DNA from 3 places in the Fictibacillus halophilus genome. Region 3 is predicted to be linked to each of the others. Evidence: riboswitches for the same ligand, from Rfam matches in the RefSeq annotation. Region 3 holds a riboswitch; each other region holds the start of a gene.

Region 1 (10,068 bases), 280 kb from region 3:
CATCTGGTGGCCGGATATGAAGGATTTACAGAGAAAATACGATTTAAAATATACACATGCTTTCATCGGGACGTATCGAGCTGATCAGACGATGAACACCGAACAGTTAATTAAACAAAACCAAGCAAAATTCTTATTTTACGGCCGAGATGCAATACAAAATGGAGATGAGTTAAGTCTGCATGGATATAATCATCAATCTCTCGTGACTGAGAGCGAACCAATTGATGAAGAGTTTGAATACATCCCTTGGAAAGATCAGGAACAGATGGAGAACGCAACATCACAAGTCACGAAGATGCATGAGCACTTATTTCCTAATTATACGCTTAGAACCTATGTACCTCCTTCAAATGTTATTAATACAACTGGACTTAAAGCATTGAAGAGAAGTGCACCTTCTATTGATACAATCTCTTCTTTATATCTAGGCGGTACTGAACAAGGTTCCTACATTCAAGAATTTGGTTACGATGAGAACAACTCAGGTTATTTTCATCTACCTCGTGTATCCAGTGGATATGTTCCTGATAGGTATGAGCAATTTTCATATGCAGACGCGCTAGCTAATGCTGGAATCCTATCACACTTTATTCACCCAGACGATTTGTTGGATTCCTATCGAAATAAAGGGTACAAATGGCCATACTTAAATGTTGAACTGGATCGTCATCTGAAGAAGATTTATGAAACCTATCCTTTTTTAAAAGGGGTAACAGCACAAGAAGCAAAGCAGTTATACACGGGTTATAGCCAATCTAAAATGAAGGTGAACTACCGAGAGAACCATATTCTTCTTTATGGTGAAAATTTAGTGTCACCGAGTGTTTTTCTAATCCGACTCAATGACAATGAAACATTGGAAACCGGTGCTTTTGATGGGTACAACGTTGCAAACATAAAGGGGATTAGAGGACTATATACGATTGAAACTTATAAAGGTAAAACGGTAGTCCCTATTAAAAGAGGTGAGGTATAAGGTGAAAATAGCAATCGTTGCCGAGGGTAGTTACCCCTTTGTTAGTGGAGGGGTTTCTTCGTGGATACATACTCTTATTACTAAAATGCCTGAGTTTGATTTCACCATTATCTCTATTATGCCAAGTGGATCCCGAACGACGAAAGAAGACTGGAGATACGAACTTCCTGTTAACGCAAAGTCAGTTAAAGTCTATAAGTTGGAAGTAGAAGAACAACGACCGATATGTCCCCGTTTAACGGATGAAAACAGAGAAGATCTACTTTCCTTCTTTATGTCCAAAGATACTTCCGGAAAAGCTATGCGTTTCATAGGTGATACAAGTATCATGGGCAATCCATCTGGATTTTTTAGAAGTCATGAATTCTGGGAAATTGTTCAGACCTGTTATAAAGAAGAAAAACTACAAAGTTCTTTTATTGATTATTTCTGGATGATTCGCAATAAATATGAGCCAATTCTTCATCTTCTTCAAAGCGAATTTGAGGAATATGACCTTTTGCATACAGCATCTACTGGGTATGCGGGAGTTTTGGGAGCTTATCTTTCAGCAAAACAAGAAATTCCTCTACTTGTTACTGAACATGGGATCTACTCTCGAGAACGAGAAGAGGAAATTTTAAAGTCAGATTGGATACCTATGATTTATAAAAGCAGATGGATTCAATTTTTTTATTTTCTAAGTCAACTCGCGTACCATCGTGCCGAACAGTTAATTACGCTTTTCCATAAGAATGCAAAGATTCAAGAGCGTTTGGGAGCACCGAAATCTAAGCAGCTCGTTATTGCAAACGGGGTGACTCTATCTGATTACTCATTAAAAAGGAAGCATTTTTCGGATGAAAATCCGATGCAGTTAGGGGCCATTGTAAGAGTAGTCCCGATAAAAGATATCATAACCATGATTTACGCCGCCGATATGTTACGAAAACGGAATATTCCTTTTCACTTACATATATTTGGCCCCTTAGATGAGGATAAAGAATATGTTAGCGAATGCGAAAACTTATTAAACGAACTAGGTTTAAAGCAATGTATTACATTTACAGGTAAAGTCAATGTGCAATCGAAGTTAATGGAAATGGATGTATTATTGTTAACAAGCATTTCAGAAGGGCAGCCTTTAGCCATTTTAGAAGGTTTAGCGGCTGGTATTCCATTTGTTAGTACAAATGTTGGAGATTGTGAAGAACTGATAACAGGTGGTGCCATCGATTTATTCGGACCAGCAGGTTTCATTGTTCCTCCGGTAAATCCTAGAAAAGTGGCAGAAAGTATAGAAAAGTATGTAGAAGAACCATCACTAATCGAACTTCATGGCAGAAACGGTTTCAATCGAGTCAAGCATCGATATCAGCTCAGTGAAGTCATTGAGAGATATCGTTCTCTTTATAAGGAAGTAGGTCACGAAAAACAATGGCAGGAATAGGCTTTCAACTTCATAAGATGTTTCAAGAAGATTACTTTTCAAGTAGAGCAAAGGCATATGGATTTACTATCCTATTAACTTCAGGACCTTGGTTGATCACCATTGTGATCCTCACTCTTTTGCAATGGGGGATGCAGCATTACGATATAGATCGTCGTACAAGAGAATTGTTTGTCGTGTCCATCTCCTACACGTTTATTTTTTCACAAGTGATCTATTTTTCCCTTCAACTCTTAGTTACGAGGTATATAGCAGATCTGTTCTATTCGGGAAAAATTGAAGATGTGGCTTCAACAAGTATAGGGTTGGCAAAAGTGACATGTGGTTTAGCACTATTGTTATGGCTACCCTTTGCTATGCTAAGCCCTATACCATTTTGGTACGACTGGATTGTCTTAATATTGTTTCTGATCATGAACCTCATTTGGGTACTGTTTTTATACAGCACGGCAACAAAAGAATATATGAATATTGTGTATGCCTTTTTCTTCGGAGGATCCTTAACAATCGTTGGCTTTTGGGTGTTACCCATCGGAGAGTTTGTCCGTTCTCTTCCCGTTATTAAAGGAGCGGCTGTTATGCTATTTGTTTTTACATTGGGGATGCTCGTAACACTTCTTTGGCTTCTTTATCATCTACTAACCAGCTTTCCAGACCGACCTATAGGTAACCAATGGGGATTTATCAAATATACCTACAAATACCCTGACTTACTTTTCACAGGTATCTTTTATAGTTTGGGACTTTGGGTAAGTAACTGGATAATTTGGTTTGGTGAAGGATCTGTGATTGTTCAAGAGACTTTCCGTTATCACCCTGATTATGACACAGCTCTTTTTTGGTCGTTTTTAACCATCATCCCTACGATGATGACATTTGTAATCTCGATTGAAACAAGGTTCTATAAAAAATATTGGACGTTTTATGGATTTATAAATGAAGGCGGCAATTTAGCTCAAATACAAGAGAGTAAGAAAATAATGATCAGAGTACTAAAAGAAGAAGTGATTCGCCTTATCAGAACGCAAGGGTTATTTACACTGCTTGTCCTTCTATTACTGCCGAGGTTTGTTACGTGGTTCGAATGGAAAGCGGACTTCTTTGATTTAATGCCGATTACATTAGTAGCGGTCTTTTCAATCAGTCTTGTATTAACACTTTCCCTTCTGCATCTATATTTTGATGACCGAAGAGGAGCGTATGTAACAACTTTCATATTCTTTATCGTAACCTCTATACTTACTCTTATGTTGCTGCCGCTCGGGTTTGATTGGTACGGAGTAGGAGTAGCTGTGGGAGCTGCGTGTTCTTTTACATACGGAGGACTTCGACTAATATCATATGTAGCAGAAGCTGATTTTTATATCTTTACAAAAAGAGATCCAAAACACTATCAGAATTCTTTAGAAAAAATTATTTCTAATTTTTCTAAAAATTAGACGGATAGCTATTGTTTTCTGAATTCAAAACCTATAAGATGGAAATAATTAATTTAATACTGTGGTGATGGGCAAACTTGGTGAAAGCCAAGGACGCAAAGATATGGGTCTTCGATTCTAAAAATAGGATAAAGATTGCCAGTCCGCGAAACCAACCCATCCCTCGTATAAATCGGGGGAATTTTTATGAAAAAGTGGTTATTAATCATGGCAATTTTTACTTTGGGATTTTTATCATTATCTCCTAAACACAGTTTTGCTCAAGAGGGACAAAGTACTTTGCAACAGGTTAAAAATTACAAAATTTATTACTCGGCACCAACAGATCGTATACTAAAGAAGTTAAAAGAATATGATTTAGTTGTGATTGAACCACAGTTATACAGTAAAGAGCAAGTTCAATATCTGCAAGAAAACGGTACGATCGTTCTTGGTTATATTAGCGTTATGGAAACACCAACGTGGAACGAACTAAGGTCTGAGCTTCTAGCTGAGCATGACTATTTTAAAAGAAATGGTGCTAAAGTTCATTATGAGCAATGGGATTCTTATCTGATGGATATTGCAAGTAATCACTATCACCAAGTTCTCATAGATGAAATGGAAAGACAAGTTTCTTCTAAAGGAATGGACGGCGTTTTTTTTGATACCGTTGGAAACATTGACAACGAACATTTGGAACAAAACGCAGTCATATATAAAAACCAACTAGATGGACTTCTTGCTTTCTTAGATAAAAGCCATCAAAATTTCCCGAATCTCTTAATGGTACAAAACTGGGGGATGGAGACCATTCAGCATACGCATAAATACATGGATGGTTTCATGTGGGAAGGTTTTGATTATAGTGAAGTTTCAAAAGATGAGTGGGCTCAAGTTCAGATTGAGAAGCTTAAAAAAATTCAACAATTGGGTAAAACTCAAGTCTTGACGGTTTCTACGAAAACAGAACATAAAAGTAAAAATTATGCGAAGAAATTTAACTTTTTGCATTACCATGATAAGAAGTCTTATGATGTATTTTAATTGAACAGGAAGCAAGGGGACGGTTCCCCTTGCTTCCTGTTCTTGTTATAAAATCGAAAACCCTAGGCTAGGCCTAGGGTTCCAAAAAGCTTACAGCGTGGCATTTAAAAAACTCTTCCGGGCGCTAAAATAAATTTGGTTCGCCAACCAATATTCCAGCATCGGAGGAGTTTTCATTGTCTAAAGACATCAATAGTTTAGCATACAAGAATGTAAGTATCATATCGTATTCGCACCAAAGTATAGAAGACAGGTGATATACAAGACATAGGAGAAATTTTACGGACACTGTGTGAAAGAAAAGGTGTAGAAATCATTGAAGCTACAGCATGTCGAGATCATGTACATATGTTAGTGAGCATACCCCAAACTAAGTGTATCTGCGTTTGTAGGCTACTTAAAAGGAAAAAGTAGTTTAATGATATTTGATCGGCACGCTAACCTGAAGTATCGATACGGGAACCGAAAATTTTGGTGTACCGGTTTTTATGTAGATACAGTGGGAAGAAACAAAAAAGTGATAGAAGAATACATTCGTAATCAAATTCAAGATGATGTAGTCGCAGAACAAATAAGTATGATGGAATACATTGATCCATTAATAGATAAAGAGGTAAAGAAAAACAGAGGAGGTAACCAGGAGGTCTTTGAGATCGGGCCGGTAGAAGTAGTGCCGGGCGAACCCTTCCGAAGCAACAGCGTACAGCCTACCACAGTTACAAAGTTTCGGTGAAACTGACTCAGGTTGTTGAATCCCACTTCATAACTGATGTCCCAAAGAGAGCGGTTGGTGTTGGTAAGTAGTTCTTTACTTCGCGCAATCCTCGTTCGTATCACATATTGATGAGGAGAAAGATTGGTATAGCACTTAAAGCTTCTCATAAAGTTATTTTAATGCTATGCATAGAAGTGCATTTAGATTTATAACATAAATTAATCGTAAGGATGAAATGGATTTTTTGTAAATATGTAGGTAATTGTTAAAAAATGTTTAAATTTAACATATAATTGAAATATACTTGTGAAGTATTTTTGAAAGTTACACTTTTAAATAGAAGAGGAGGTATTTTAATGAAAAATTTATTTTTTGAGGAAGTTAAGTTAGAGAACTAAATTCTAATGGGGCTAGTTTCTGGGCAGGTGTAACGATAGGAGAAGGCAAAATTGCTGCAGGTGCTGGTGTAGGAGCTGAATTAACATGAGTCTAAAAAACTTATTGCACCTTATTATTATTTTATCTTTTGTTACTTTAGGTACAAATGTTGCTATAAGAGTACAGAGTTTAATAATTATCGTACCAGTGGCAATATTATTAGTGTTAATGGCTGGCTATTTAGTTAGTATAGCTTTAAAAAGAACTCAATAAAAAACTTAAATATGAAAGGAGTAAATATTAATGAAAAATTAGAGGTTAAAGAAGTTAAAATTAAATCTTTAAATGGCTTCTTGATTCCTACTACAATTGGAGTAGCAGGATGGTTATTAACCTAGGATAACAAGAAAGGTTACCTGAACATACCGGTTATCTGGAGAGAAGTGTTTAACATTCATAGAGGTCTAGAGCTAGGAATCGATTGTTACCATGATTCTATCCTTGTCATCTATAAGACACTCATAAGAGAATTTAAACAGATCACATCTCTAATAAAGGATATCTTACCATCCCTTACGAGTTAAGGCAGAAGAAATTCACCTATAAAATCTTTCAGATCAAAATCGAACAAAAAGATGAAAGAATCATATTGGCTCCTGAATAAACAGTAACTCGCTTTCTACAGGAACAAAATTCAAGAATAGAGTAAATGAACAGAGCTTGTTGTGAAGTACAACAAACTCTTTTTTTCTATCTAAAATCTCCTTACGAATAGTTTCAGGGTATTCCAGAACAAATCCATTCTTATCGACAATAACGGGTAACTCAAATGTGGCACTTCTATAATGGAAGGTTCTTTTATTTTCTTGATGATGTTTCAGTGTATACATCTGTTTTACCTTCTTTTGCCGAAAGGTCTTTAGCGGAGATGTAAACCATGTCGAACAGTTTAGGTTCATCTTCACAGATGAAGAGATCAGTGAACTTTGTGCGTATATCACTTTTGCAACCGCTTCTCAATATTTTGGTGCGCTCATGAAACTACAGGCATAGTGAACATGAAAAAAAGAACTCGAGTGGTGTCTCGAGTTCTTCAACTTTTCTCTATCGATTCTAGATTTTAAACTTACCGATCAATTGTTGAAGTTCATTTGCTACAACAGTCAGAGACACAGCGGCACCCTTTACTTCTTCCATCGAGGCAAGTTGTTCTTGTGATGCGGCTGCAATCTCAGTCGTGTTATTTGAAGTGATACTCGCAGCGTGTTCAATTCCGCTCACGGCGTCGTGAACATTCTCAAACCCTGAACTTAACTCTTCGGTGGTAGCGGCGATCTCTTGAATCTGAGATGACACTTGGTCGATATATCGTGTGATCTCTGAAATTTCGGTTGCTGCCGTCTGAGACATTTCGATACCAGATGTGACATCTGTTTTCACATGACTTATCGTTTCTACCGTGTGTGAAGTATCTGTAAAAATCTTCTCAACAACCTTTCGGATCTGATTCGCAGACTGATTGGACCTTTCTGCTAGAATTCTTACCTCATCTGCTACAACCGCAAACCCTCTACCGTGTTCTCCTGCTCGAGCAGCTTCGATTGCTGCGTTTAAGGCAAGTAGGTTTGTCTGTTCAGCGATCTCGTTGATCAGTGTGGTGATGGTGTTGATCTGTCCAATTTCTTTTTGGAGACTATCAAATCCCACTCTTGTTATCTCCACAGACTCTTGGATCGTAGTCATCTGATCCATAACATGGTTTACACATCTTTCTCCACTTTCAGCTTTATCTTTCATTGATACGGCGATATCAGCCACTTTTGAAGAGTTTTCTGTAATTGTTTGTATGGCTGTTAAAGACTCACTCACTGACTGAAGGCTGGTCGTTGACATAGACGATTGATCAGCCGCACTGGTCGCGATCGATTGCATGGAACTTGAGATGAGTTCGGAAGTGACTTTTGTCTCTTCAGCACTCGCAGAGAACTGTTCTGATGAGCTCGCTACCTGAAGAGAGGACTCCCTAACCTGACTAAAAAGTGTACGAAGTGTCGACATGAAACGATTAAACGATACACCGAGTTCACCAAACTCGTCTTTGTTCTTGATATTGATGATCTTCGTCAGATCTCCTTCACCCTCAGCTATTTCTTTCATCTGTTGATTGATGAGTTTCAACGGTCTTAATATAGAAAATAAAAGCATAACAGAAAGAATGATACCTATTATAGACGCTACAGCTGTTATGCTCAAAATCATGATTTCATTCACTTTAGCACTCTGTTGAATATCTTTCTTTAATAGTTCTATATCTTTATTTAATGAATCCACCATTTTGTTGACTGCAGGATCAAGAACTTCTTTTCTTATTCTACGCTCTTCACCAAAATGAAGATCTTTCGCTAGTTGTGGATTCTTTTGTAGAGTGGTTACCACTTTTCTGTTCGTTTCTTTATACAACAATAGAGCTTTAGAGATTCGATTTATCTTTTCTGATTCCTCTTTTGCCGGGTTGAGTGTATTTAAGTATTGAAAGTTTTTTTCAATTTCTTCAGCTTTTTTACTCATGCCTTCAGCAAATTCCGTATCGTTTGTAATCAACAATCCTCTTTCATCGTTTGAAATCCCAGCAAGACGGTACTGCACGTTCTTGATGGTTTTCTGTATCTCCATCATGTTTTTTAACTTGTTACTCTTGTCAGTAAAAGAATTTAAGACTACCGCTGAATAGATACCCACGGTACAGATAAAAAATACGAGCAAACTGATAATGATGGGAAGTTTCCATTTGATTTTCATGATTCAACATCCTTCTGTTTAAATTGATTCTGCATAGAATATATCGGCAGAGACGATTTAACTTTCACTGTGATTCAGTAGTGAGCAAGAAAGGTTAAGAATTCAAGAATCCATCCCGCTATGATGAAGTTTACATACAAAAAGGAGGGATCAAGGATGAGATTTCAAGAAGATGTAAAAAAAGCATTTGTAATAGTCGGGTACAGTTCGGTAGGAAAATGAGATGGTGAGTTGGTCTATCCAATACCAAGTTTATGGAAGCAGGCTCAATCATTTATTGGTCAAGAGGGGTTAGAGAATATAGTAGGGGTTTGCTTATCAACTAGAAGTAACCAATACTTCTACACCTGTGGGATCGAAATCGATAATGTGGACTTTCGTAAAGTGAAGTAAGTTATGATCCTCCATACGTTTCCAGAGAATAAGTATGTGGTGTTTACTTACAGAGGACAGGCTAAGAATATCCCCACTACCTACGGAGAGATCTGGAGGGTATTCGATAGGAACGGATATAGAATTAAAGCAGTCAACTTCTTCATAACATTTTTCCTTTATATGTAGGGTTGATAGAGGATTCTACCATTACTTGCTAGATAAAAATAACATAAACGTTTATGAGAATCTTCTCTCTTTCTGTGAGTGGTATATATATTGTTCGATAAGCGTAAAGTTGAAAATATTTTAAAGTGGCTTTTATTTTCTATAAATTTTCCTTCATCTCCGTCGATATAAAATCGCATGCACATTATAGTGGAAGAGGGAAAGATTATGAGTTCAGTAGAGCAACTCAAGTTAAGTGATATCAAGAAAAAGAACATCTTGTTATTTGTTACGTTTACGATCTCCATCCTTGCGGCGGCGGGGAAAACAATCGTTTACGAAGATTACAGTCGTACTGTCTTTTATGGGTCAGAGATTCTTGCGTTCGCGGCGCTATTTGTTTCAATCACCTTTATTTTTAAACGCTATCATCTGTTTCCTCTGTCGAGCATTCTGTTGATCTATGGGTTCAGCATGTCTTCGATCTTTATATTAGGAGCTACGGTAGAGATCATCCCAGTATTATTCGTCTTATTACTGGTCTCTGCTATGCATTTTAAACTCATCGTTTTCTTGATCGGGTTTTCACTAGGATTGACTTCACTCTTCATTACGAGAGCACTGACAGATCTAACAAAAGAAGATCAGCAGTTGATGGCTACTTCTATGATCGCGTTTGTATTGATGAGCATCATCCTATTTGTCATCATTCGTTTGGTTCACAGACAGTATGAGCAATTAGAAGGTTTTATGTTGGCTGCAG
Region 2 (10,068 bases), 260 kb from region 3:
ATTAAATCCCCCCCAGTAACTAAACCGGAATTAGGCGTTACAGATGTAAGCTGTGGAGAAGGTAACAATGGTGGCTTATTGTATGTATAAGCATCTGCTATTACCGCTGATTCTCCATCAGGATTCTTAATTGTAATAGGAACTATACCCTCAATATTTTCAGGGGCAACTACTCTTATTCTTGTATCAGAATAATATGTTGAAATATTTGCTTTCTTATCTCCAAAAAAGACTTCTAAACCTTGTTTGAATTTCTTTCCGTCTATATAAACTAATTCTCCACCTTTTGTAAGTCCTTGGTTTGGTGATACGTTAATTATATTGAGTTCGTCTTTAATGGGTGGATCATACTTATAACCATTAACTGCAATTACATTTGTTGCATCTGGGTTTTCCAAATAAACATCTACTGACCCTTCTTGTATTCCAGCTGGGACTACTGCTCTTATTTCTGTAGGATTTCTATAGTCAACCGTTGCAAACTGTTCACCAATCTTAATTTTAATCCCGTTTAAAAAGTAGTTACCTTTTATGATAATAGTATTTCCTCCAAGAAAGGGTCCGCTTGCAGGTGAAATACTTGATATTACCGGTTTTGCAAAATAATGATAAGGACTTGTAGCGGTTTGCCCATCATCATTTCTCACATAAATAGTAGCAGCTCCCTGAAGCCCACTTGGAGCTGTTGCAGTTATTTCATTTTGGCTGATAACCTGTACATCACTTGCAAGATTAGTATTAAACTTTACCGTTAAACCAGTACGGAAGAAATCTCCTTTAATTGAGACTTTATTCCCCCCGTCAATACTCCCTTTACTTTCTGTTACGGAAGTAATAAGAGGTGCAGGATGTTTAAGTGTTACCGAGCTCCCCAATACACTGTATGTTCTGTTTGCCCCAGTATAATCCTTGTATTTTATGGACAATGGTTCTGTAACTGGAATGGTACCTATTTTTGCGTCTTTTTTAGGTCTGATTTTATATTTAAATGTTAATGGGTCATTTTTTAATTCTAAAAAATTCCACGTAAGTACATTACCTACTACTGTTGGCTTTGGAATATTATTATCATAAGATCCAGGAACGATTTCAAAATTGGGTGAAACAGTTTCTTTTACTTCTACATCATAAGCACTGGCCATTCCAATTTCCTTAACTATGTTAGCATATATATCAGCTAGGCCAGCTGAACCTAGAACAAAATGATGATGATGAGAAGTTGTTGCCATCTCTTTTAGTAAAGAGTTAGGACCACTTTGGTCTGGATTATCATTTGCTCCTAACAATGCAATCGTGTAGAACACTATACCTGCATCCTTAGCAGCTTGCGCTTGCTGTTTTGCATATTCGTAGCTATTTGCGGCTCCATCAGTTAATAAAACTATTACTGGTTGAGCTTCTTGACGATGACTGGAGAGCATGTTAATTGCTTCTGTAATAGCTCCCCCAGTATTTGTACTTCCACCAGCTTGTATAGTATTTATATAGGATTTTGTTGAAGCAGCATCAGTGTTAAGATTGTACTTTTGAGCAGAATCACTAAAATCCACTATACCTACTTTATGTTGTTTTAAGTCCATTAAATCAATAAACCCTCTAGCCGCATCTTTAGCAGCACTAATTCTATTATCTGCTGTCATACTTCCAGATTTATCAATAACAAGTACAACATCATTTGGTTTTACGACATTTAAAGGAGGCGTCCCTTGGATATTTAACGTTACTTCCATCTCTTCATTCGTGGTTAAAATTGATTTCTCCAATGTTCTGTTTGCTGTTACATAATTGGTACTTGCTTTCACAGAATCAAATACAGGTAATACAGAAGTAAGAACTAATAAGATCGCAAGTAAATATTTTAAAAATTTTTCCATATACTTTCCTCCAAAATAAAACAATAGCAATTGGCTACTATTGTTTTGAAATGCAACCTGGCGATCTTTAAAATAGACCCATGGCTTTGCGTCCCTTTATCACTAAAGGTTTGCCAATTTATTAGGTTGTATAGCCTATTACAAAAGAACTATTTAAATCCCAAAAAAAGTGATCACCTAATTTGATGATCACTTTTTAGTTAAACAGTCAGTCTATGTTGTTATTAACGAAGAAGTTGAAGAACACCTTGTGGTTGTTGGTTAGCTTGAGCTAGCATAGATTGTGCAGCTTGAGAAAGGATGTTGTTCTTCGTGAATTCCATCATTTCTTTAGCCATGTCAACATCACGGATACGAGATTCAGAAGCAGTTAAGTTCTCTGAAGCAGTTCCTAGGTTATTAATTGTATGCTCTAAGCGATTTTGAACAGCTCCTAATCCTGAGCGGAAAGTAGAAACATCATCGATTGCAGTTTGAATCAATGTGATGTTAGCATCCGCTTTAGCTTGGTTAACAGCATCGGTTGCAGTTGGATCCAAGGCATCTGCTAGGCCTGTTTTTAGTGTATCAATTTTTAAAGATCCAGTATCCGAAGCAATTGCAGTCATATCAAATGAGATACTTTGTGTCGCATTAGCTCCAACATGGAATTTTAATGTAGCTGCACTTCCATCTAACAAGTTTTTTCCGTTAAATTGAGTATCATCAGAAATACGTTGTACTTCATCAATTAATGAATCCAACTCTGATTGAATTGCTTTACGGTCTACAGTATTGTCGTTTGTATCGTTAGCTGCTTGAACAGAAAGTTCACGCATACGTTGAAGGATAGAATGTGTTTCATTAAGAGCTCCTTCAGCTGTTTGAATTAAAGAAATCCCGTCTTGAGCGTTGCGTTGAGCTTGATCAAGACCACGAATTTGCCCACGCATTTTTTCAGAGATAGCAAGTCCAGCTGCATCGTCACCAGCGCGGTTAATACGTAGACCTGAAGATAATTTCTCCAAAGATTTTTGAGTATTCGTGTTGTTAAAAGATAATTGGCGGTGCGTGTTTAAAGCTGCGATATTGTGGTTGATTCTCATTATAAGTTCCTCCTTGAATGTTACCTTCTGCATCCTTGCATTAGGTTAAGAATTTGGAGATGAGGTATAAAGTCGATCGCCCTTATACTTCATATCCTTCATAAAATTTATCGACTTGTTTTCAATTTTGTTTAATCATTTTTGATAATTTTTTTGTTAATTCTTTTTCGTTTAGTAGATTGATGGAATTGTTCGCTTCTTGATTTTCATTTTGTATAGAAAGGTAGACTTCCTTTCGATGAATATCAATATTGGATGGTGCTTTAATACCTATTCTGACTCGATCTCCCTCAATACCAATAACTGTTATTTCTATATCATTACCTATTATAATAGATTCATCATTTCTTCTCGTAAGTACTAGCATGATTCCTCACTCCTAAATTCTGAATGAAAGAATTTATGTTTCTGATCATAGTTTCCATGAAGAATAACTTGCTTACCTAATTTTCCATTAATAATTAATGGAGCCTTTAGATTTGCAGTAGATTCTTCTAAAGTTTCTTTCAGCGTAACGATTACTTGAACAAAAACATCTTTACTATCTTTAATATTTAACATTTCTTGATCGTCAACGTTAAGTTCAAATTCATATTCCTTATCCAATAGAAACGGATTAGTAGTTATAAAAGCCAATGAGTGGTTCGTTATAGATTGTAAAAACAAAAATACTCCATCATCACTTAACGGTAGAAGAACAAACTTTTTTTCTTCTGTGAACCCAGGTAAACCATTATTAAAATAAATAATCTGTTCTTTATTAATTTCAAACTCACCGATATATTTTGTTGTTATCTTCACTATTTCCACCTCTATTTTTGAGCATTAACATATAAGCCGACAACTTCAATTCTTAATTCTGGATATTGAAGCATTTCCCCTTCAACTTTTCCAGGATAGTATTCAATGTTAGGTCTATTGACTTTAACATTAATTACAGGTGTGTTTTGCTTCCAATCTATATTAAGCTTAGCTGCTTCGTAGGCAATATTAACACTGAAATGTGACGGAACCCACCCAATGTTAAATTCAAATTCTTTTGAACGGCTGTTACTTTCAGCTTGGATAGCAATCATATTATTTTTATTTTCGATCTTCATTAATTGATCACCTTGTTGGGCCGTTCTTGCAATCCCTTCCATATTATCTTGAAAGCCGTTCTGAGCAAACTCTTCAATTCTCTTGAATATTGATTTAAGGTCCATATCCTCCCAAGCTTTAGATTGGTCTATTGAAAGTTTACCTTTAATGGTTTCCATCAACAATTCCGCATGCGGCTGTTCAATCGTGATTTCCGCCGGAGGCTGCTCAATGGATTGCTCTCCCTTAAGATTATTTAATCCTAATTTTGCAAATCTTGATTCCAATTTTAAAGATGGGAAGTCCATCATTTTCCCCCTAACAAAAAAGCTATCTATTAAGATAGCTTTTATTTAACGTAGAAAGTCCACTAAACTTGGCTGTATAATTCTAGCTCCCGTATCTAGAGCAGCACGGTGAATGCTTTCTTGAATTTTCAAATCCAATATAGCCTTCTCATAATCAATATCTTCATTATCGGAAATCATTTTCTTAGTGTTGACAACTTGTTCTGATAATCTATACTCTACTAGTTCGATACGATTGTATTTAGCACCTAATTCAGAACGTTCATCATTAAATGTATCTAGGGTTTGATCTAACTTAGTTAAATCGTCTTGAAAAGATTGATTATTTGAATTTGGATCTTGCAAATCAGTAACTAATAAAGTTAATGTATTAATTAAATCATCATTAAACACTTTGTCTGGATCAACATTCGCTTGTATGTTTATACCTTTTGAAATTTCAAGCATAACAGCTTTTCCGGTTTTAGAGGAATCGATTACACCGTTTGTAATCCTTTCTTCCTGTGTGTTTGTACCATTAAAAATATACTTGCCACCCACTTTTGTATTAGCAATACTTAATAGTTGTTCTTTTAACTGGGATACTTCTTGTGCTATTGAATTGCGTTGCTTTTCGTCGTATGTATCATTGCTCGCTTGTACTACGAGTTCACGGACTCTTTGAAGGACATCGCTTGATTTTTCTAAAGCATCTTCAGAATTTTCGAGCCAATTGTAAACTTCTCCTAAATTTCTCTCGTATTGTTCAACTTCAGTGAGGTTTGTTCTGTAGTTCATCCCTTTAACAGCGATAACAGGATCATCCGAAGGTCTGGTGATTTTTTTTCCTGTTGAAAGCTGTTCTTGAACTTTACCTAACCTTTGATAGTTTTGGTGGATATTCTTTAACATGTTTCCACTTAGAATACTTTGTGTCACTCTCATACAGCTAACCTACCTCCCTACGATACCCATGTTATTTATAATACGATCTAGCATTTCATCGACAGCCGTAATTGTTCGCGCAGAAGCATTATAAGCATGTTGGAATTGAATCATGTTTGTCATTTCTTCATCCAAAGACACACCACTAATCGATTGACGATTTTTCTCTACAGATTGTAGAAGCACATCTGTATTATAGACCATTCGATTTGCTTCTTGTGCACGTACACCTAAAGATGCTATTATCTTCTCATATTCGCTCTTAGGCTTGCTTAAAGAAGTTGAAAGAGACATTGCCCAAGTGCCATCCCCAGGGAATCCGTCGTTTGAAGCAGCGATGTTATTTAAACCATCAATTGAATCTTTGATACTATCGGTAACGTCCATTCTTCCATTTGCATCAATCTTAAAGAATTCAATTCCTGAAGGAACAGTGTTGCTACTATCTTTTAAACCTTTACCTTGCGTATGCAATGCATTAAACGATGTAACAAAGTCAGATGAAATTTTTTGAATATCAGTAAGCATGTCAGTATAAGTAACTTTCGCTTCTGAAAGCCCTCTAAGTTTTCCACTGTTGCTTTGGAAAGTATTATCAATCGGATTATTAAATGTTTTATCAACGCCGTCTACAAGTTTATGTTTTGAGCCATTTACTCCAGCAAGCTCAATTGTATATTTCCCTTCAGCCATAGCCAGTGAATTACCTTGGCTTTTTTCCACTGTTATCTGAACCTCTGTCAATTTAGATAACTGATCAATTAGTACATCTCTTTGATCATATAAATCATTAGGAAGATAACCATGAGGTTCAACATTTCCGATTTCTTCATTAAGTTTATTGATTTGACTAGCAAGATAATTTATAGTATCTATTGCAGCTTTTTCTTCAGCTTCCGTGTCTGTATGGAACTTTTTAATTGAATCTGTCAGATAATTAAAGGTGTTAGATACTTCTAATCCTCTCTGTCTAACAGAGGAACGCGCACCATTGTTTTCAGGACTATTCGCTAGATCTTGCAGGGACTGCCAAAAACGATCAAGTGTTTTAGAAAGTCCATATTCTGAAGGCTCATTTAGTAAATCCTCTAATCTTCCTAATCCCTGATTTCTAGACTCCCAATCTCCCAGTTTTGAATTTTCTCCTCTGTATTGAAGATCTAAATAGCCCTCTCTTACCCTCTGAATAGATGAAGCTTCAACACCTGTTCCAAGCTGACCAGGAATTTGTGGTCGGTTCATTGAAGGAGCTGGATATGGTTCAGTTTGAGTAAAATTAACTCTTTGCCGAGAGTAACCTACTGTATTGGCGTTTGCAATATTATGTCCTGTTGTTTGAAGAGCAGTCTGTTGGGTGGCTAATCCACGTCTTGCTGTTTCAAGCCCATGAAAAGTTGAGCGCATATTAATTCCCTCCTAACGGCTTTAAGCTTTAGAATCAAATAATGTAGCTGAATTTGTATTATACGGATTTGCTCTAGAATTTGAATATGTTGCTGGTTCATTTACCGGCTGAATCAAACTTAACGACATATTCACATATTGAAGTGAATGTATAAGCAGCTCTTGGTTCAAGGAATTGCGGCTCTTAAGAGCTTCATAAGCTTTGATAAGTTTGGATTGAATATTCTCTAGTACTAACTTTTCTTCACCAATTGCTTTTGAAACTACAACTCCTAACTTTACATCCGCAAATTTTGTTAATCTCTCCATTTCAATAGTTTGCAACTTTTTTATCTGAAAATCTTCTTCTTTTAAAAGATTATTAAGTTTTTGCATATCTCCCAATTTCAAGACACCCGTTTTTCGTTCACCCAGTGTCAAAAGTTCTTCATGACATCTTAGTAATCGTTCTAACAGCGATACTAATTTAGAAAAATCCATATCAACCACCTAAAATTCACGCCAGAAATTAAGAATGGTTTGAGCGGTTTTAGATGAGTCTATTTGATAGGTTCCATTCTTAATTCGACTTTTTAATTCGCTTACTTTCTCAGCACGGTCTTGTTCAAACTTAGATGAGGACAATAGCTTCTTAGCCTCATCAGATATTTGTATTTCATCTTTCTTATACAACAGCTGTGACTTTTCTTGCTGCAAATCACTTGTCTGCTTTTTATAAGGATAGCTTTGAATTGAATTATAATGATTTATACGCATATTTACTCACCTCTTTAGGAGACTGTTATTCATATAAAGTATATCGACAATTATAAAAAAATCTTTAAAGTATGAAAATAAAATAGGTTAATTGTCATCTGTATGGTAATAAGGTAATGTTTCTTCTTGTTTTCTACTAATGAAGTCCTCAATGGATAGTTCTGACTTTAATTTATTTTTGCAAGGTGCACAAAGTCTTCCATCCTTAATTGGATTTTGACAACCATCACAGGGATAAGTAAAATTCGGATATCCTTTTACACGAATTCTTCCTTGGTGAATGAAATAGATAATTTTATTCTCTGAAACCATTGTTGCTTCACTTACATCTACAATCGTAGCATTCCGATTCTCGCTTTTTCTAATATATCGATAAACTTTATCATACTGTTGTTCTTCCTCATAAAAACACGTATCACAACATTTGCGAATTCGCTTCACAAATAGTTTTCCGCAATGCGGACAGTTCAATATATTATTCATTACGTTCCGCTCCTCAACACATTTATCTGTCCTTTATATCGGAAAATGCTAAAGAGTTTTTAACAGGGAATTCTTTTTTTATCTTGCTAGTGTGATTGAAGAGACCTCCGTTGCTCCAGCCTCTAATAAAACCTTAGCAGCATATCGGATTGTGCTTCCAGTAGTATAAACATCATCTACTAATACAAACTTTTTACCCATTACTTTTATTTCATCAACAAACTCAAATGGATTTTCTTTTTTCTGTAATCGGTCATTACGAGACTTCTTACTTTGTTTTTCTTCATTATTTTTTCTTTTTAGTAAGTTGCTTGTATGCTTCTTCAATCCTCTTGCCAAAAGTTCAGCTTGATTAAATCCTCTTTCATAATGTCGCTCCTCACTTAATGGAATTGGAACAAGAATTGCATCACGGGAAATCTTTTTAAACTCCGAACTCAAGACTGGATAAAAGGCTTTAACAACTTCAGCGTCCCCTCGATATTTCAGCTTGGCTATCATTTCTTTCATAAAGTCGTTATAGACATAAAGTGACCGATTTTGCTGTAGAACGCCGGTCCATGCGTCATTCCCCTCCCATCGAATGCAGTCAAAGCAACAATCACCCTGTCGATATTGCTCGGGAAATATTGAAAAGTCACGACCACACATTCTACAAATCTCACCCATTATCCTCACTAACCTTCCTTCACAGTCCTGGCACAATAGTGGTGATTGCTTAAAGCCAATCATAGCTTCCCATGACCAAGCTTCAGAATAAGATTTATGGCAATATAGGCAATAACTCAAAGTCCAGCCTCCTTGTTCATGTTCTTTATATGATTAATCGCTTGTATCATACTGAGCGATTTACCGTAATGAAAAAGAAGTACCTCACCGTTATGATCATCCTTACTTCTCCCCGCTCTTCCTGCTATTTGAACGAGAGCACTTTCTGTGAAGACATCGTGATCAGCACCAAACACTGCTACATCTAAAAATGGAACGGTAACTCCGCGTTCTAAGATGGTTGTTGTAATTAATAACTGAATATCTTCATTCCTAAACTGACTTACTTTTTCTTTACGAAGTGGATCTTTTGCATGAACACTATCAACTGGTACATTGACTTCCTTTCTTATAAGTTTCGTTAACTTATCTAAAACCGATAAGGAAGAAACAAAAATCATGGCTCGGCGTCCACTTTCCGCTTGAGCTTTCAACCACTTAAGAAAAGGAGCAGGTAGCTTCCCTCTTTCCAAGCTCTTCTTCCACTCACCAGCCCAAACCATTTTTGGAACAGGTAAAGGAAATCCATGAAACCGCTTTGGGATTTTTACAAAGGGTAGTCTCTCATTCATTGCTGCTTTTTTCATTGTTTTAGAAGGAGTCGCAGATAAATAGAGAAGAAAGTGCCTTGGTGTAACGGCAATAGATACCGCATGCTGAAGGGTTTGGTCGTAGGAATACGGAAAGGCATCGACTTCATCGACGATCATAATGTTAAACGCTTGTTTAAATCGGTACAGCTGATGTGTGGTTGAGATGACGAGCTGTGCTGGTGTTTCACGTTCTTCTGAGCCGCCATAATAACTCGCTACCATCGTTTTTGGAAAAACTGCTTTTAAACGAGGAGCTAACTCTAGTACAACATCTGTTCTAGGCGTCGCTATGCAAACTCGAAGGCCAAGGTTCAATGCTTTTTCAACCCCTTTAAACAGAACTTCAGTCTTTCCCGCCCCACACACAGCCCAAATCAATAGTTCACCCTCAAATCCGATTCGCTCCACAAATTTCTGAGATGCTACTCGCTGGCCACTCGACAACTCCCCCTTCCAAAATAGATTATTTTCATGTGACCACTTCACTTCAGGTCCATACCAAGAAATCAAAGGAGTACACTGGCTCACTCTTCCCATCATGATGCAGTTCCGACAGTACGCACAGTTATCACTCTTACAGCAAAAACAAGAAAATGTCGCAAACAAGCGTCTCTTCTCATTTCCGCATCGGCTACATACATAACCGTAAGAAGTTTTACTAATACCAGTGGAATATTTCACATAACCATTCTCATAATGCTTTTGAATTTGATCTACTGTAAAAGATAATTCATCAAATAGAAGTTTCTTACCATAGAGGATTTGTTGAAGTTTCTCATCATACTGAAATGTT
Region 3 (10,068 bases):
GAAATGAACTTCTTTATTGAAAAAGGAGAAACCGTCGGCGTTGTTGGCCCGAACGGTGCAGGTAAATCAACGCTACTGAAGATCCTTGCGACACTTATGAAAGGATCTGGCGGGTCGGTTCAGATCGATGGGCTTGATGTGAGGAAAGAACAAAAGAAGATTCGACAGAAAATCGGTTATGTACCGCAAGAAATTGCTGTGTATCATGAACTGACAACGCGCGAAAACTTACGATTTTTTGCCAAGTTAGCGAAAGGGTCATCAGAAGAAAGATGGATGCAGCGCTGCGAGGAATGGCGACTTGCTGAGCACCTTGATAAAAAAGTAAAGCATCTGTCGGGTGGTAACCAGAGAAAGCTGAACATCTTGATCGCGATGCTTCATGACCCGGATCTTCTGATTTTGGATGAACCGACAGTAGGTATTGATATATCTGCAAAGCAAGAGATCGTGAACGATTTGCGGCAGCTGGGGAGAGAAGGAAAGACGATCCTGTATTCTAGTCATGACGCGCAAGAGTTAGAAACACTATGTACATCATTTTTAATTCTAAAAGAAGGAGAGCTATTATTTTACGGGTCAAAGCAAAAAGTGAGACAGTTCGGTTCGGTTGCACAATCTGAAAACTTTGCGGAAACGCTTGGAGAGATTGTTGGGTGAGGTCTGCTAAGAGGGCAGGCTTCTTTTTTTATTCTGAATATTCCATTGTTAGAATCAAAGTGGTAGAATTTATGTGAAAACATTCACAAGGAGGATGAATTGTGAATGAACACTTGTTGAGAAATATGATTTTACAGCGAGAAGGGGTTGGGGATTTTGGCTATTAAATGTCAAAATTGTTTATTTCAGATAATTATTTTATCACAATACTAAAATCGACACGATTTTACAAGAAGACCAAATTCCTATTTTCCGTAACGGAAGCGTAAAACACAAGTCCTATTATTTATTGTAGGATAATAATAGATTACTTGGAAAATCAAAGGAGTTTGGGATAAATAATGAAAAAATGGATAGTTACATCAGTTTTAGGTGCAAGTTTATTATTATCGCCACTACAGGCGTTTGCAAATATTGGAGATCAAACACTACGTCCAACAATGACACACTCAGATGTGAAAACACTTCAAACAATATTGCGAGATAAAGGTTATTTTACATATAGCGGTTCAACAACGACATACTTTGGATCATATACAAAGAGTGCGGTAATGAGCTTTCAGCGTGCAAAAGGTTTAACGGCAGACGGAATTGCTGGCCGCAGTACTTTTAACAAACTAGGAGTCTATAATGTTAATAACACGTATCTAGTAGACTATGCCAAACGTTTTCAAGGAACGCCGTACAAGTGGGGTGGAACAACTACCGCTGGGTTTGACTGTTCAGGGTACATCAACTATGTTTTTAAAAACTCTCACAATATCGTACTGCCACGCACCGTGAAAGAAATGTGGAACCAAACAGGATATCGAGTATCTGGTCAAGGTGTAGGGGACCTTGTGTTCTTTTCAACGACTGATTCTGGTGCCTCACACATGGGTATCTATATTGGAAACGGGAAGTTCATCCACGCCGGGTCTTCAACAGGAGTGACCATTTCAGACATGAACAACACCTATTGGAAACCGCGTTACTTAGGGACAAAGCGTCTATAATAAAGAAAAAGGAGTCCTAGTTGGACTCCTTTTTTCGTATCCTAGAACAAGATTCTTGCCCAAGGATCGCAACAGCGATGATGTTGCTTTTTCTTAGCTTTTTTGTACTTCTTGCACTTCAACACTTCGTAGCTAGAAGATGAAGATGATGAAGAAGAGGACGAAGAAGATGAAGAGGATGAAGAAGAAGATTCTTCACAAACCCATTCTACTTTCTTGTAACACTTCTCAACTTTTTCATGCTTCTCGTGCTTTTCATGTTTGCAGTGGTCGTAGTTTCCACACTTGTTACACATTAATTGTTTCACCTCACAAATTGATACCGACTTCCAATTGGCTTCGGTTTCTGTATATCATATGTTGAGGCAGACAAGTTGCTTAGACGAACGTTGAGATTTTAAGAAAATGGGGTCTGACCCCATACAAATACAAATCCCTTCAATTTGTTCTTCTCAGAAATACATGGGAGAACAACAAGATACCTCTGAGACAAAACAAAAAATCCACGCTGCAACCGCAGCGTGGATTTTTTTACTTCGTAGGTTCTTGTATGAGCATTCCTTCTTTTGCAAAAGCAAAGTGGATGGCGTGCTTTAGGTTTCTGAAATATGTACTTTCTCCGAGAGAATATTGGTGTTTTGTTATTTCCATACTTAATTCAGGTGAGATTCCGACCAACAACGTTTCCATCCCGAACAATCGTGCTGAAGAAACAAGCTTGTTCAGCATACCTACCATTTCAGTGTCGATAGACTTAATACCGGTTAGATCCAAGATAACAAATTTAGCACGGTGTTGAGGAAGTGAAGTAAGTGTATGCTCGAGCATATCGTTTGAACGGAGCTCATTGTATTTACCGATCAAAGGGATAACCACGATATGATCGGTAACCGGAATAATGGGAGAGGAAATCTCTCTGATTAGATCGGTTAACTCTCTTGTTCGATCTTCCACCATCGCTTCTAGCTTCATAATCTCATGCTGTTCTTCCCGTTGAACGAGATCGCGTATATTATCTTTTGGAGTTATTTGTGATTCTGTGATTTTTAATACTAACGTGTTAGGTTCAGACTCGTTCTCAAGCACCTCGAACCACATGTTGGTTTGAAAGAGTCCGGTGAAAACACCAGCCCAATGACCAGGTAAGAAGCGTCCCATGCGTTCGCTGTTCTGCGCTTTTTTGATTTTTGTTTCCCAGCTGTTTGTAATCGTAATGATTGCTTCTTTTTTCTCTACATCAAGCTCTATGTATGTTTTACCCCAACCAGCTGATGCATAAATGTTAGGCAATGATTCAGCGGATATCTCAATATCTTTGATCGTTCTTATGTAAAAATCACTAACGATTAACCCTGTCCGATACCCAGCTGTTTCAAAAACGAGGTCTGCTGTTCCTTCTCCTGTAATCTCTTCAATGGATTCAAGAAACACCTTAAATGCTGAATCAATCCAAAACAACATCACATCTTCGCCTTCAAATTGAAAAATACCTTTTGCTGTGTCCCAATGAAAAGAAGAACCATTCACATCTACACTTTTTTGAGAATCCATTAGTTCGTTTGGCGACTGCTTCATTTATAATCCTCCATAGCAAAAATAGTAGACACCCTTTTCCCGTACCCTAATTTAATACTCACTAAACATTCGTGTGGGGTCTGACCCCACACAAATACAAAAACTCCATTATGTACATCCGACGAAGACAACCCATAAAAACAACAACGTAAAAACCACCTGATTTCATCAGGTGGTTAGTTTTGTTTGTTTTTCCATTTGTTAAATTCGAGAAACTCTTTAAACTGCTCTTTGCTTACACCAGAACCCATGGCTTCTTTTACAAGATTGGCCCATTCTTGGTCAAGTTCTTCGTTATTTACTTCCTCTTTGATCAGATGATCGACAGAAATATCAAGGACCTCCGCGATCTTTTCGAGAAGTTGAATGGAAGGGTTTTGCTGAATATTTCGCTCTAATGCGCTTATGTAAGATTTAGCTACTCCAGCCTTTTCAGCTAAGGAAGTCATGGAGAAGCCTTTTTCTGTGCGGTACTTTTTTAAATTTTCCCCAATTACCATTTGCATTCCCCATTTTAGAAGTCATAATAATTTAATTATATCTTCAATATTTAGGGAAGTAAATAAGTACTAGTTCTTACTTGATGACAAGCTTTTCTGGTGAAAAAGATCCATCAATTGTCATGAATTGGGGATTTTTTAAAAAATCCATAATTTCTTCCTTTGTAATGCCGTTTTCCTTAGCTTCCTTCATTAAAAGAATCCACTCGCGATCTAACGTTGTCTTTTTCTCCATTAGATTTCCCTCCAGATAAGCGTGATGTTCAGGTAGCCCGGCGATCCTAGCAGTTGCCTTAGACCCGTGGCTTTGCGCCCATATCTTTCGAAAATGTTTGCCCTTGTCTGAAGGATGAGACAAATGACCTAACTCAAATTGATTATATACAAGCTGTTCAAAAAATGTTGTCAGAAAATGACAGTAACATAAATGTAATATTTATTTTTACCTAATGCTCATCAAAATGAGAAAAAAGGATTGTTTCAAGGCTTAGCGAACATGTTAAGGTGGTGATTTTTTAATTAGTACACTTAATTAGTTGAGAGGATGATCGTACTTGAACAGCAATTTGCCATTAAGTTTGTCGAATCAACTCAGTCTACCCGTCATAAATGCACCCATGTTTTTAGTATCAAGTCCTGATATGGTCTTGGAAAGCTGCAAGAACGGAATTATTGGAACGTTCCCATTACTGAATGCACGCACCTCCGATCTATTAGAGAATTGGATGAAACATATCTCTGAAGAGCTAAGTAAAGCTAGGGAAGAAGATCCTTCTTCAAAGATAGCTCCATGGGGTGTTAACTTAATTGTTCACCGTACGAATAAACGTTTTGAAGAAGATGTAGAGCTAATAAAAAAATATGAGCCGCCAGTGGTGATTACATCTCTAGGTAATCCAAGCGATGTGGCTAAAATCGTTCACGGGTACGGTGGTCTCGTATTCTCTGACGTTATCTCGCTTGATCACGCTCGTAAGGCTGCTAAGACAGGCATCGATGGATTAATACTCGTATGCAGTGGGGCAGGTGGCCATGGTGGTACGTTAAATCCATTTGCTTTCTTAAAAGCAGTAAAAGAATTCTGGGATGGAATGACGATTCTAGCTGGGGCGATTTCAACAGGTGAAGAAATACTGGCTGCCAAGATCCTTGGAGCAGATCTCGTATACATGGGAACGCGCTTTATTGCGACTCAAGAATCTTCGGCGAGCGAAGATTACCGGCAGATGTTGATTGAATCGACTCTTGAGGATCTTGTTTATACAGACGCGATTAGTGGAATAAAAGGAAACTACCTGCTTCCATCCCTACAAAAAGCGGGATTTGATGTAGAAAACTTGATGAAAAAAGATGCCGTTGATCTCTCGTTCTCTGAATCCAAAGCGAAAGCATGGAAAGATATCTGGTCAGCAGGACAAGGTGTTGGAAGTGTAAAGAAAATAGCTACGATTCAGGAAGTAGTAGATGACCTTAAAGCTGAATATAAAAAAGCAATGAATACAAAGGAAGCTATGAGCATTATTCCTTAAAAACATTAGTCCTTTAGAACCAAATCCCCCAAATCCGCTGTTTTTAAACGCGTATTTGGGGGATTTTTATATTGTGCTACTCAGGTGGACAAAAGTAAGGGATTTGTATTTGTGTGGGGTCAGACCCCAATTTTGGTCCTATTTTAGACACTGCGAGCCGGAGTAACCTAAACACAACTCATGAAAACAGGAGGGTTTATATGAAAAACATTCAGGAGCTTGAAGACCGACTTTCGAGTCCGTCCCAACAGCTAGTAGAAGAGATCACAAAGATGGATGGAGATATTTTGATACTTGGTGTCGGGGGGAAGATGGGACCGAGCTTGGCAAAGCTTGCTAAGCGTGCCATAAATCAAGCGGGTATCTCTAAGAAGGTAATAGGCGTTTCTCGTTTTTCAAACGGAAATCTGCAAAATGAGCTAGAAAACGATGGAATAGAAACCATTGCCGCTGACTTGTTAAACGAATCGGACCTTAACAAACTTCCTAAACTACAGAATGTGATTTATATGGCAGGCAATAAGTTTGGCACTTCTAATAATGAAAGTTTCACTTGGGCGATGAATGCATACCTTCCTGGGAAAGTAGCTGAAATGTTCAGCGACTCAAATATTGTTGCCTTCTCAACAGGTAACGTTTACCCACTTACATCAGTCAATAGAGGGGGGTCTACAGAAACATCCTTAACGAATCCTATCGGAGAGTATGCGCAGTCTTGTTTGGGAAGAGAACGAATCTTTGAACACTTCTCCAAAACCAATCACACACCAACCCTCATTTTTAGATTAAATTACGCGATTGACCTTAGATATGGTGTATTGATGGATATAGCTGAATCAGTAAATCAACAAAAACCAATAAATTTAAGTATGGGGAATGCCAACGTCATTTGGCAAGGAGATGCCAATGACTGGGCAATTCGCTCGCTAAACTATTGTACGTCACCTGCCAAAATACTAAACGTAACAGGACCAGAAACCCTTTCTGTCCGCTATGCTGCTGAAGAGTTTGGAAAGTACTTTAACAAGGTTCCCGTTTTTATGAATGAAGAATCAGATCGATCCTTACTTAGCAATGCCGCTCAAGCATTTAAAATGTATGGTTATCCATCGGTAACGCTAGCCGAAATGATTGAATGGACGGCAGACTGGGTTAAGCAAGGAGGAGTGACACATAACAAACCATCTAAATTTCAAGAAAGAGAGGGAGCGTTTTAAATGACCATCTCATTACCTTTAATGATAAAAGAACGCTTAAATCAAGGTGTTGTCATTCCTGCTCATCCACTAGCTCTAAAGGAGAACCGTTCACTAGATGAAGAAAATCAGCGTCTCCTCACCCGATATTACTTAGCGAGTGGTGCTGGTGGTGTAGCGGTAGGAGTGCACACTACACAATTTGAAATCCGTATGCCTCAATATAATTTATACGAAAAAGTACTGTCATTAGCTGCTGAAGAAATCGATAACAACCAGCAACTTGACAGTTTTATAAAAATTGCAGGAATATGCGGTGAAACAAGTCAGGCGATAAAAGAAGCTCATATCGCCTTGAAACACGGCTACCACCTTGGACTCCTCAGTATGGGAGGGTTACAAAACTACACAGAAGAACAGCTTTTGGAACGGACAAAAGAAATTTCATCAATCATTCCAGTGTTCGGGTTTTATTTGCAGCCGTCAGTAGGTGGAAGGATATTAAGTTATGAGTTTTGGAAGTCGTTTTGCGAAATACCAAACGTAATGGCGATTAAGCTAGCACCGTTCAATCGTTATCAAACATTAGATGTTGTTCGTGCGGTCTGTGAGTCATCTCGGTATGATGAGATTGCTCTTTATACCGGTAATGACGACAATATCGTAGGTGACCTTCTCACATCATATCGCTTCAAAATAGGGAATGAATTTCGTGAAAAAGAGATTGTTGGTGGACTTTTAGGACACTGGGCAGTATGGACGCATCGAGCTGTTGAGCTTCTTCACCAGATTAAAGAAAGGAAGATCAGTACATCAGAACTGCTTACAAAAGGAATAGAAATAACCGATTGCAACGCAGCGTTCTTTGATGCGAATAATGGATTTAAAGGCTGTATAGCGGGTATTCATGAAGTGCTAAGAAGGCAAGGGTTGTTAAACGGAATTTGGTGTTTGAATCCCGATGAAAACTTATCCTCAGGCCAAAAAGAGGAGATTGATCGTATCTATAACATGTATCCACACCTGAACGATGATGTATTTGTTTCACAAAACATTAAATCTTGGAAGTCGCATGTAAATCATTAAAGGGTTTCTTGGAAAAGGAACGAACTCTACCAATATCATGTATGAAATTGGAGAGTTTGCTATGAATAACAATACAAAGATACCAATTGGACTGTTTGGCGATTCATACATGCTTGAGCAGATAAAATACATGCTTAAGCAATTCCCCTCTTTTCATCCTTATTATTTTAAATGTCATTCAGGCAATATTAAGAAAATCTGGGTAGCTGCAAGAGACGAGTTAGAAGCAGGATTGTTTTTCGACTATGATTCATTTTTAGAAATAAACTCTCTACCTAAACATATACCGCTTCATTTCTTACATCCATCCGTTTCAAGTCTTTATCGAACTCTATATATGAACAAAAGGATTTTACGTACAGTTGATTTAGTTTCTATAGATTCATTAAGTGAGCTGTCCGTAAAAAGACTTTTTAAAGAAATAGGGTTTTCAGGAGCTGTGAAAATTGTTTCTGTCTCTTTAAATCACAATGAGGTACTAAAGCAACACTACTCAAATATTAAAGAAGCTGAAGAGCCACTCGTGCTTACAGCAAGGAATAACGTCTACCATAGTATTGAATGTTTACAAAAAGATCTTATTTATCCAACCGATCAAGATATGATTGTTGCTCTTGAGCGTAGTCTACTTTCGACAGAATCACGTCGAAAAAAAGAACATCAGGCAGTTGTCGGCTATATTAAGATAACAAAAGGGAACCCGAAGTTAATAGAAGCTTTCTCTTCATTAGTAGAAGGTCATTTGATAGAGGTTACCTCGAGCGATTATATTCTCACGTCTAAAAGAGGAATATTTGAACGAGTGACACAAGGTTATAAATTTTTACCTTTAATCTCAGGTAATGAGGACGCTGCTATTCACATGGGGATTGGCTTTCATGCTTCAAACAAACAAGCTGGAATATATTCGAAGATAGCGTTGGAGCATGCATTAGCATTCAAGGAGAGTGCATGTTATGTGGTTAGAGAGGATCAGTCGGTTTTTGGGCCGATCGCCTTTGGTGCACCAGCGACATATCACACCATCGTCACCAATTCAGAAGCAATTAAAGAAGCGAAAGAAGTTGGGATGACAGCTGTTCATATGGATCGGCTAAAAGCGTTTCTTTCTAGAAAGGAAGCAAAGCATTTCACGGCACATGATTTTGCGAGCGTTTCTGAAATAACGTTAAGAAGTGCTCACCGCATTCTCTTAAAGTGGCAGGATGCTAATTTAGTAGTTATCGCAGGTCAGGAAAAAACAAGTTTTAAAGGAAGACCCAAAGTGATCTACAGCTTTAAATAATAGCTGAATAAATTTTCAGAATATATTGACTAAAGGAGTAGTATTTATTATTATGTATACAGGTCATATACATGTATTTAATAATCACTTCTCCATCTTGCTCAGTCAAAAACCATTAAAATTTAGGGGGAAAAGCGATGAAACGAAAGGTTATGCTTAGTTTGTTTTCAGTGCTATTATTGCTATCTGTATTTTTGGCTGGTTGCTCCGATAAAGAGTCAGCAGGTGGATCCTCAGATGAAAAGGTAACGATTAAAATTTGGACGCATCCCTTTATGGGAGGAGATGACATTGGTGGAGAAGAAAAGAAGTTTTGGGACAATGCCATTTCAGGCTTTGAAAAAGAAAATCCAAACATAAAAGTAGATCTGCAAGTATTGCCGTGGGCGAATCGTGAAGAAAAAATACTTACAGCTCTTGCCTCTAAGAATGGTCCAGATGCATTCTACTCTATACCAGATCAGCTTGCACAATATGTATCTATGAATATTATAGCTCCGATCAACGATCATGTAGACAAAAAGACATTAGAAGATTATAACGAGGCAGCACTAGATGTTGTAACGTATGATGGAAAAACATATGGGTTGCCAATGCTGAACAGTGTTATGACGTATTACTATAATCTAGATCTCATTAAAGCAGCTGGTGGAGATCCTAACAATCTGCCAGAGACGTGGGATGAGCTTGAAGCGTTAGGTCCTAAAGTGAAAGAGCAAGGTAAATTCCTGATCAATTTCTCAGGAGGAGGCACACCAAATATGAGCATCTATCCGTTTATCTGGCAGGCGGGTGGAGACGTTATTAACAAAAAAGGCGATATTATGGTAAACAGTCCAGAATCTGTGGAAGCCTATGAATATATCAACAACTTATTTAAAAAAGGATACTTGTCTAAAGATACAGCTACTGAAACAGACGGTGGTATGGCAAACTTTATGGCTGGTAAACTAGCCGTATTAATGTATCCGAATAACTTTGTACCTGCTAACCGTGATAAGGATCTAGGCTTTGAGTGGGGAGTAGGACCAATCTTAAAGAATAAGGAACAAGTAACGTATGGAACAACAGGAAGCTATGTGGTTCCAACATCAAGCAAGCATCAAAAAGAAGCTGCTAAGTTCGTTGAATACCTAACAAACACGGAGAATATGAGCGCGTTCTGTAAGATGGCGGGATATATTCCACCAAAAAAATCAGCAGCTAATATTTACGAAGGTGACGAGATGATGTCAAAGCTCG

Evidence for each region. A riboswitch is a leader RNA that binds a small molecule or an ion and turns the genes downstream of it on or off. The one in region 3 is predicted to bind cyclic di-GMP.
Region 1: it holds a riboswitch for cyclic di-GMP, as region 3 does, so the genes downstream of both, I5J82_RS14155 (glycoside hydrolase family 191 protein) here and I5J82_RS15325 (anti-repressor SinI family protein) in region 3, are expected to answer to the same signal.
Region 2: it holds a riboswitch for cyclic di-GMP, as region 3 does, so the genes downstream of both, I5J82_RS14230 (IPT/TIG domain-containing protein) here and I5J82_RS15325 (anti-repressor SinI family protein) in region 3, are expected to answer to the same signal.

Annotation. Positions count from the first base shown of each region.
Region 1 covers NZ_JAEACF010000001.1:2,715,473-2,725,540, reverse strand. The annotation lists gene I5J82_RS14170 (DUF2194 domain-containing protein) at 1-979, shown strand, start outside; gene pelF (GT4 family glycosyltransferase PelF) at 981-2,408, shown strand; gene pelG (exopolysaccharide Pel transporter PelG) at 2,396-3,847, shown strand; cyclic di-GMP riboswitch class I at 3,908-3,998, shown strand; gene I5J82_RS14155 (glycoside hydrolase family 191 protein) at 4,034-4,873, shown strand; partial or broken gene tnpA (IS200/IS605 family transposase) at 5,127-5,357, shown strand; gene I5J82_RS20680 (helix-turn-helix domain-containing protein) at 5,420-5,755, opposite strand; gene I5J82_RS14140 (hypothetical protein) at 6,072-6,239, shown strand; gene I5J82_RS14135 (putative glycolipid-binding domain-containing protein) at 6,611-6,925, opposite strand; partial or broken gene I5J82_RS20385 (carboxymuconolactone decarboxylase family protein) at 6,927-7,019, shown strand; gene I5J82_RS14130 (methyl-accepting chemotaxis protein) at 7,080-8,765, opposite strand; gene I5J82_RS20675 (GyrI-like domain-containing protein) at 9,162-9,326, shown strand; gene I5J82_RS14120 (methyl-accepting chemotaxis protein) at 9,534-10,068, shown strand, end outside.
Region 2 covers NZ_JAEACF010000001.1:2,739,143-2,749,210, forward strand. The annotation lists gene I5J82_RS14230 (IPT/TIG domain-containing protein) at 1-1,874, opposite strand, end outside; cyclic di-GMP riboswitch class I at 1,923-1,999, opposite strand; gene hag (flagellin Hag) at 2,099-2,959, opposite strand; gene csrA (carbon storage regulator CsrA) at 3,081-3,326, opposite strand; gene fliW (flagellar assembly protein FliW) at 3,320-3,760, opposite strand; gene I5J82_RS14250 (DUF6470 family protein) at 3,772-4,347, opposite strand; gene flgL (flagellar hook-associated protein FlgL) at 4,393-5,271, opposite strand; gene flgK (flagellar hook-associated protein FlgK) at 5,281-6,675, opposite strand; gene I5J82_RS14265 (flagellar protein FlgN) at 6,697-7,155, opposite strand; gene flgM (flagellar biosynthesis anti-sigma factor FlgM) at 7,165-7,431, opposite strand; gene I5J82_RS14275 (TIGR03826 family flagellar region protein) at 7,519-7,914, opposite strand; gene I5J82_RS14280 (ComF family protein) at 7,993-8,703, opposite strand; gene I5J82_RS14285 (ATP-dependent helicase ComFA) at 8,700-10,068, opposite strand, start outside.
Region 3 covers NZ_JAEACF010000001.1:2,999,342-3,009,409, reverse strand. The annotation lists gene I5J82_RS15350 (ABC transporter ATP-binding protein) at 1-660, shown strand, start outside; gene I5J82_RS15345 (C40 family peptidase) at 1,002-1,655, shown strand; gene I5J82_RS15340 (hypothetical protein) at 1,697-1,951, opposite strand; gene I5J82_RS15335 (STAS domain-containing protein) at 2,187-3,230, opposite strand; gene I5J82_RS15330 (helix-turn-helix domain-containing protein) at 3,407-3,730, opposite strand; gene I5J82_RS15325 (anti-repressor SinI family protein) at 3,807-3,965, opposite strand; cyclic di-GMP riboswitch class I at 3,994-4,077, opposite strand; gene I5J82_RS15320 (NAD(P)H-dependent flavin oxidoreductase) at 4,285-5,259, shown strand; gene I5J82_RS15315 (NAD-dependent epimerase/dehydratase family protein) at 5,460-6,476, shown strand; gene I5J82_RS15310 (dihydrodipicolinate synthase family protein) at 6,477-7,541, shown strand; gene I5J82_RS15305 (hypothetical protein) at 7,603-8,826, shown strand; gene I5J82_RS15300 (ABC transporter substrate-binding protein) at 8,964-10,068, shown strand, end outside.